2 regions of the Paenibacillus tundrae genome follow, and region 2 is predicted to be linked to the other one. Evidence: riboswitches for the same ligand, from Rfam matches in the RefSeq annotation. Region 2 holds a riboswitch; the other holds the start of a gene.
The links. A riboswitch is a leader RNA that binds a small molecule or an ion and turns the genes downstream of it on or off. The one in region 2 is predicted to bind glycine.
Positions count from the first base shown of each region.

Region 1 (4,427 bases), 2.1 Mb from region 2:
ACGCCAAAGAGGCGCCAGCAGAAGGTTACTACGCTGCTAGGCGCCTCTTCCTATGTTATTCTGAAGCAGAATCCGCTGCCCCGTCTGTTTCTAACTCTGGTTCCGGTGCACGTTTTGCCTTCGGTTTAGCAAGCTTCTCCATCATTTTCCGACCTGTCGGGGTCTGAGCCAGTCCCCCCTGAGCTGTCTCCCGGTGCCTGCTTGGCATAGCACTACCTACTTCAAGCATGACATCAATGACTTCATCTGACGGAATGGCGCTACGTACTCCGGCAAGCGCCATATCAGCAGCCGCTAGAGCGGTTACGGCTCCTAGTCCGTTACGGACGATGCAAGGAATTTCGACGAGACCTGCGACTGGATCGCAGATGAGACCGAGTGTATTTTTTAACGCCAAACCAACCGCATGAACGACCTGCTCTGGCGTGCCTCCACGTAGCTCCACCATAGCACCCGCTGCCATACCAATCGCAGAGCCCACTTCAGCCTGACAGCCACCCTCAGCACCGGAGATAAACGAATTGTTCGCAATTACATAACCGATCGCTCCAGCACAGAACAGTCCGTTGACCAGGTGCTCGTCACTCCAGCCAAAACGCTCTTGGGAACTGATGAACACACCTGGAATAATGCCGCACGAACCCGCTGTAGGGGTAGCAACAATTCGCCCCATGGATGCATTAACTTCAGAGACACACAGGGCATACGCCATCGCAAGTGCCGAAGCATCACCTGAGCAAGTCTCTCCTTTACGAATGTATTCCGCCATCCTCTTGCCGTCTCCACCAGTCAGACCACTACGGGACACCGTATCTTCATTCAGCCCTTTATGAACCGCTTCCTTCATCACCTGATAATATTCCGACATCTGCTGCACAACATCTGCTTCCGGTGTATTCGTCTCTTGGACTTGTTCTTCAATCATCAACTGAGCAATGGTCTTGGATTCAGCCGTGCAGATCGCATTCAGTTCATGCAAATGCTTAAATCGCATCTGGACTCACTCCCTTCTTCAAATCTATTACACGAATATCCAGCACATGATCCAGCAACTTCAAACGGCTTAACATATCCGGGTCTGGTGCCCCATCCATCTCCATTGCAGTCAAGGCTTCACCATCCCGAGCTTTCCGGTCTACCTGCATATAGCCGATATTCACGCCTGAGGAGCTAATCGTAGACGTGACAGATGCGAGCACTCCTGCTTTGTCAGCATGACGCAACACCAATGTTGGGAACTCCCCGCTGATCTGGACGCGAAAATCATTCAACGCGTGCACCGATACACTGCCGCCGCCAATGGACGCACCGATCAATGAACATTCACGGTCACCGTGCCACAGCTCAATTTTGACCGTATTGGGATGGGGCGCAGGCAGGCCACTTGTGAAAAACTCAACCTCTATACCCGCCTGTTCTGCATACTCTTCAGCATCTGGTATTCGCGGATCGTCTGTCGCATAATCAAGCAATCCACCAATGAGAGCAAGATCTGTACCATGTCCTTGATACGTATCGGCAAACGATCCGTATAATGTCAGCCGGGCGCGCTCTGGCGTGCAACCCAACCACTGACGAGCTATTCTGCCGAGCCTCGCCGCTCCAGCCGTATGTGAACTTGAAGGTCCTGTCATCGACGGACCAATAATTGAGAAAACATCTTTAAAACGCATCCAAAAACCCTCCATTTGTATTCGTCATGTCCATCCAGATACTCAACCATAATGTTCCATTATTACTGAATGATGACATCAAAAAAGGACAGAAGAAGGCCTTAAGCCCTCTCTCTGTCCTCGATACCTGAGAGTTTCATGATCAACAGCGTTCAGTCGATACAGTGCATGCCTTGTTCTTACACATACTGTACCAGGCTGTTTAATCATATACCCCTTGGGTGGCGCATCATGCGCACTCTCCAGAGTTGCGTCCAACGATGGTACATTTACCTGAGAGATTAACCGCCGCGCCGGGTGCGCAGGCAGCTTGCTCCTTCGGTGCCTGATCGCAGGCCATCTTACTCAGCTCGCACAGGTCTCTCCCGCTCGTTATCATTCGCTGTATTAAAATCATAAAACATTTAGTCATCCGACGAAAACATAATCTTACTCATTAAGAGTAATCGACCGCAAGTTTCATGTCAATAAACTTAACGATTTGTTGTCTCTCCACCACATGTAAGCGTTAACTACTGTGAACTTTTGTCACATCGTTGTATTCAACTTACTCATTTATCTACATCTCTGTTGTTAATTCTATGTATGTTCAGGTGTGTCCTAAGGTTCGGGTATTCAGGCAAACTTCTCTCTGAATCGCCCCATACGACACACCCCTGCTCCAACTTACTTACTTACTTACTTTCTTTCTTTCTTGTCGAGCTATCTCACTTATGCCGTTCGTTCTTCAACTTCAGTCTAACCTACTTCATTGTCGCACTCTTTGTCACAGCCTCTTGATAATATGAACTTCTTGAAGGAAGCAAACTAGTAATCCATAAAATAAGTGCCACTAACATCATCGCTGCCGAGACAACCGTATACACCAGACGAAGAGATAGATACTCTGCCACTACCCCTGCAATCAAAATAGAAGCTACCTGAAGCGCGCTCAGCATCAGTCCAATGACACTGCTCATCCTGCCCATGAGATCTACTGGAACATTATTTTGGTAAAAGGTGACCAGACCTGTGTTGGCAAGTGCCGAACACAATCCAAGCAGGATAAAGGCGAACGCTGCCAGCTCGAAGGAAAACGAGCGTGCAAATAGGAAATAACCAAGCGAGACCATAAGCACGCCAATCCCCATCATATGACGGATCGGAATATGTTTGGCGAGCAGGGTGACAAGCAACGAACCGACTAGATAACCGATGCCGGTAACACTCATCAATGCCCCATATTGAGATTCAGACAAGTTCATCACCTGACGAATAAACACAACTTCCTGTGCATCCAGCGACATACCAATGACGAGAACAATCTGAAATATGACGTATATCCCGACAACGTAACCGCTCTTGCGACTAAACCTCAGCACAGCTTGCCAGTCCTGAGCGATGATCCGTGGTGACAATCTCGACTTCCCACCACTCTGCTCACCTATACCCAGTTTCGGTAACAGCATAAGAATCAGAGCGGACACGGCAAACGAAACACTATTCACGTAGATCGCTACTGCGGGGGATAAATAGAACAATAATACACCAGCTACAGCAGGCCCCGTAATAAAAGCTCCCGAGCTAATGAGTGCCTGCATCGAATTAAATCGCTTGCGCCGCTCAGCCGGTACAAGCCGAGTAATGTACACCTGGGAAGAGGGTACAAATATCGAGGATGACATACTAATTAGAAACATTACAGCATACATCATCCACAGACTTGAAAATAAGGGAAGTGTGGCTACCAGCAATGCCCGCACAATATCCGCACCAATCATCAACTGGCGTTGATCGTAGCGATCAATAACACTGCCTGACCAGAACTTGGTGCATACTGAGGCGATTGGCGAGATGATCCATAATCCCGCTACAGCCGCTGGAGATTGCGTCATGTTCAACACCATCAGGTTGATAGCCACAATGTATATGAAATCACCCAGATTAGATATGCCAACCCCACCCAATAACAGTCCAGCATGCTTCCAACCACCAGGCTTGTTACCAGGCTGCTCTATCCGCTCCTGGCTGTTCTCCATCTGTCGTTTCCCCCTCGACTTTTAATTGAAAGAAGAAGTACCTATTCGTTGATTAGTCACGGCTTAGGCTTACTGCGTACAGCGTACTGAGCAGCTTGATACATCCAATTCTGGACGGCAATTGCATGAGCTTGATCCAAGAAGGTCGCCTTCCAGCCGCCACGGTTTACCATTAATGTTGCCTCTACGGTTAGTAATGACCTAGCACGTTGACGGGATGTTGCTATAGCATTCACTGTAACCACATGGGGGCGGCGCATTAACACGGTTAAACGGGAGATCTGCCGATGGCGGATCAACAATTGCTTCCCATATATGTTCAGCCCTTCATCCCTGTAGCGTGCATATCCCCACAAACCGAACACAGGCAGTAGTAAGAATAACCCCATACCCACCATGCCAAAATATATCGTTCCTGCGATTCCAACCAGCATGGCAATCAGCAGTTTCCAACGGAGAAACAGCCATAGCGCCCGTGACGGCGGCTTCGCTATATCTGCTTGTAATTCATATTGTGGCACGATGCTTGCAAGCAGTTCGTTCACTTCACGCATGGGTAGCAGCGGGTGAAGCATCATTTTTTTCTCCTTCTCGGAAGTCAGTACATAAATCTCAACCTCCGCATACCCGAATGGTTGACGCAGCAGTCCTTCTCGAATAGCTACTGCCTGCACCTTGGTAGGTGAAAATACATGCTTTTTGCGTTCTAGCAGACCCGAGACAATGGAGATATTCC
Region 1 is NZ_CP145605.1:481,047-485,473, reverse strand. Features, by position in the region: gene sdaAA (L-serine ammonia-lyase, iron-sulfur-dependent, subunit alpha) at 56-994, opposite strand; gene sdaAB (L-serine ammonia-lyase, iron-sulfur-dependent subunit beta) at 984-1,673, opposite strand; glycine riboswitch at 1,786-1,921, opposite strand; glycine riboswitch at 1,926-2,051, opposite strand; gene V6W81_RS02265 (MFS transporter) at 2,417-3,691, opposite strand; gene V6W81_RS02260 (PH domain-containing protein) at 3,748-4,427, opposite strand, start outside.
Region 1: another riboswitch for glycine. It lies ahead of sdaAB (L-serine ammonia-lyase, iron-sulfur-dependent subunit beta); the one in region 2 lies ahead of gcvT (glycine cleavage system aminomethyltransferase GcvT).

Region 2 (4,427 bases):
CTTCGAGTGCATAATGACTCTTCTGCAAATTGAGATCGGCTACATCGATCATGCCCTGTCTTCCCAATGTGGACATGTACACGGATGCGCTGAGTGCAAGCAAGGCTTGGTTGGAACAAATGTTAGACGTCGCCTTTTCCCGGCGGATATGTTGTTCGCGTGCCTGAAGCGTTAATACGAAGCCGCGTTTGCCATTACGATCAGTCGTCTGACCTACGATTCGACCAGGAATACGGCGCATATGAGCCTGTGATACAGCAAAATATCCACATGTTGGCCCGCCCAGTGATGCGGCAATTCCCAAAGGTTGAGCGTCGCCGACAACAATGTCAGCCCCAAGCTTGCCAGGAGCTTCTAGCAGTCCAAGTGATATTGGATTGGCACTGACAACAAGTAGGCTTTTATGTGCATGAGCAAGGTCAGCTGCTTGTTGAATCGGTTCAATGGCACCGAAGAAGTTCGGGCTTTGAATCATGACTGCGGCTGTATCTTCTGAAATAGTAGCTTGTAAGGCATCCCAGTCGGTTACTCCGTTCTGATACCCGATCTCGACGATATCGAGACTTAGACCATGAGCATAGGCTTTCAATACTTGGCGTGCTTCCGGGTGGACGGTGCGGGATACGATCAATTGTTTACGGCGAGTAGCTGCTGCTGCCAAATTCCCTGCTTCTGCAAAAGCTGTCGCACCATCGTACATACTTGCATTGGCCACGGCCATGCCTGTTAATTCACAAATATATGATTGAAATTCAAATATAGCTTGAAGTTCGCCCTGACTAATTTCAGGCTGGTACGGTGTATATGCAGTATAGAATTCTGAACGGGAGATTACATGATTAATGACAGAAGGTATATGGTGGTCATAGATGCCTGCACCAAGAAAGCTTGCGTGTGTCTCGAAGTTGGCATTGGCTCCAGCTTGTTTGGACATATGACGTGTAAGAGCATATTCATCTAACCTAGAGGATACGGGAAGCTCGCCCTGATAACGAATCTCCTGCGGGATATCTCGGAAGAGATCTTCAATCGTGTCTACACCAACTGTTGCCAGCATAGCGCTCTGATCCTGCTCGGTCATAGGAATGTAACGGTGCTTGGTCATGCTTGATCAGCTCCTTGAGTAGGTGTCTTAGGCGTGCGTGTCCGTTTATGAAAAGGGGTCTTTACGACCTCGGCTTTTAGTTTTTTGCCACGAATCTCAATCTCCAGTGGCGTACCTAGCGCAGCATATTTGCTGTCAATGAGGGCTAACCCAAGATTCCGTTTCAGCGTAGGGGATTGTGTGCCTGTCGTTACTTCGCCAATCTGAACACCATCCGCGTAAAGAGGGTAATGGGGACGTGGAATTCCACGCTCCAGCACTTCGATACCGACTAATTTACGAGCAGGCCCATCATTTTTCTGCTGGGATAATACGTCGTGTCCGATAAAAGGCCCAGAATTCAGCTTCACAAACATACCAACCCCAGCTTCCAGCGGGGAGATCGTAGGTGATAATTCCTGTCCGTACAAAGGTAATTTTGCTTCAAAGCGTAGGGTGTCCCGTGCACCAAGCCCAGCCGGAACTAATCCGTGATCCTCCCCAGCATGCATCAATCCGTTCCATACCGTAGCTGCTTGATCTGCTGGAACATATAGTTCAAAGCCATCTTCGCCGGTATATCCGGTGCGGGATAACAGCAATTTTACACCGCAGACTTCCGCATTCTGTACAAAACGAAACGGCTCAATAGTAGCTACATTGATGTCCGTAACTTTTGTGAGAATATCAACAGACAATGGACCTTGCAGTGCTAGAAGGGCAGTCTGCTCAGAGTCATTTGTCATGGTTACCCCAGGAGCAAGATGTTCTACCAACCATGCCCAATCCTTATCGATGTTGGAGGCATTAACCACTAACATATAATGCTGTTCCTCTAGCTTATACACGAGCAGGTCATCCACCACACCGCCATCGGGATAACACATCAACGTATACTGTGCCTGACCGGGAACAAGTGCAGTTACGTCATTCGTGGTCATTTGCTGTAAAAAAGCCTCCGCTTGCTCACCCTGAACGGTGAATTCGCCCATATGGGATACATCAAACAGTCCAGCGCGTTCACGAACAGCCTCGTGTTCCTTCTGGATGCCACTAAATTGTACAGGCAGCTCCCAGCCGCCAAAGTCAATGCAACGTACACCTTCATACTGCTGATAGAGTGGAAAGAGTGGAGTTCTAAGTAAATCAGACATCGAATCACCTCTTCATTAGCCGTCAAGCGGCTGAATGTGTTGCATATGGATTATCATTGAAAGAACATGATCGTTATTAAAAATGGTATAAGTATGTTGATTAATGAATATTAGTCTTACTTAAAGCCGTACTTCTGAGATGCGTTATGCCGCACGGTCTGGTTCCTGATGTCATCTTTTTTTGGGAAAAAGGAAAAGGACAGGCCAAAGAACCGGCATGCCAGAAGCACGCTGTATTCTTAGGCTCTGTCCTTGGTACCTGAGAGTTACCCCGCCGCCAATGCAGCAGGTTTCCCCTTGGGTGATCGTAACGCCCTACCGGGCGGGTAGATGCTCTCCAGAGTTGCGTCCCGTAAAAGTCCTTTTGCCTGAGAGATTCACCGCCCGCTTGTCGGGTGGTTTACTCCTTCGGCGTTACCGCATGAACATCCAGATTCGGGTGTTTGGGTAATCTCTCCCTTTACATTCATCCGCGATATTGCACACAACGAAAACAGTTTTACTCCTTCCATTAATACGCGAATTGCATAGTAATGTCAAGAACAATGTCATCGGTTTTTAAATAAATACGAATATTAATGATTAAATATAAATTAATGTTCGGATAAATTAAAAGACTGCGCTTACTATTCCAATAATAACTAGTATATGTAAGTTCGTATTTTGATGAGCTTGTTTTTTAGTAGTGGAATACAAATAAATTGTGAGATATCTTGACATTTGAATCGAAAATATCATACGCTATGTTCTGGGAAAAAGGAATGGCTGAAGAACGCATGCACTCATTAATGAAAAGCGAGGCGGATATCGATGAGCGAATTGAAAAGTGATTTCCTGTACAGTGAAGAGCACGAATGGGTGCAGACCGTAGGGGAGGATACCGTACGTATTGGTATTACCGAGTTCGCGCAGCATCAGCTGGGTGACATTGTGTTTGTTGAATTGCCTGATCTTGAATCCAGTGTACAAGCCGAAGAGAGCATTGGTACGATTGAATCTGTCAAAACGGTGTCTGATTTGTTCTCACCGGTTAGCGGCTCCATTATTGCGATCAATGATGCATTACAAGATGCACCAGAGCTTGTAAATAGCTCTCCTTATGAAGAAGGTTGGATGATTGAGATCCGGGTAAATGGGGATTTGAGTGCAGCCTTATCTAAGCTCATGAACGCGGACGCTTATCGCAAACATACCGAGGATTAAACTTCGAATGTAATTGAACAGACCTATAATAAATATGAGCACCTTTTGTGGAACAAAGTAATCGCCTTTTGGGGAAGCTTTGAATCACGAGGGTGCTTTTTGTTGTGGTTTGCCGTGCTGAATAAGCATAGAAAGGATATTATTTCCTGATAAATGGATAGGTACTAAGTCCCTATTTTTGGTAAGGATAACTATAGTTTCAAAGGCAGAAAAGATGCCCATGATTGCCTATGGGACATGGAAGTTGATGGATGAACGTACAGCAATTGAATGACGTTATCTCATTTGGGGCTATCATCCTGAATTCACGGATTACAGTTGTTTCTCGTATTGAAGCGTCTATAATGACATATAAGCAAGGAACGACAGCATTCTTGAATTTAGAATTTAACAACATGTGGAGGTGTACAAGTCTATGAAAAATATCATTCAAAAAGTGTTGCTAGCTTCGATGGTTACGGCGGCTGTGTACCCGCTGGTTCCTGTCACTCTGAATCAAGCTTCTGCAAGTGACTACATTGGCACAGTTCCCCAACCTCAGTATTCAACGATTGCAACCTACACCATGGACAAAAGCACAGTAAAAGATTTAGCAGCGAACATGCGAGCTTTATCCAGTAACACAGCCATTCTGGCAGAAACGATTGCACCGATCATTGCGACCAAAATTTCACCTGTATTAGGGGGATATGTGTCGGCAGCGTCACTCGCAACAGCATTAAGCGTCAACTCACAATTGTCCACTGAGGTGTTATACGCAGCAGATCACAATATGAGAGTGAAGGTTGAGATCCAAGACCTGCCTTATCATACTTCATATTCAACACGGACAATCTTTACTGCTGTTAATTAACGATAAACTTAAATGAACAAATAGATTTTGGACAGTCTTCTTGTCTTAAGCATCCTTCAGTGTAGGTAGCGAACACCATGGATCTGTTACGAAGTCACTGCAACGTTGGAAGCTACAAATGAGATAAAAATAA
Region 2 is NZ_CP145605.1:4,958,550-4,962,976, reverse strand. Features, by position in the region: gene gcvPA (aminomethyl-transferring glycine dehydrogenase subunit GcvPA) at 1-1,105, opposite strand, end outside; gene gcvT (glycine cleavage system aminomethyltransferase GcvT) at 1,102-2,238, opposite strand; glycine riboswitch at 2,483-2,581, opposite strand; glycine riboswitch at 2,585-2,708, opposite strand; gene gcvH (glycine cleavage system protein GcvH) at 3,049-3,441, shown strand; gene V6W81_RS22290 (hypothetical protein) at 3,857-4,294, shown strand.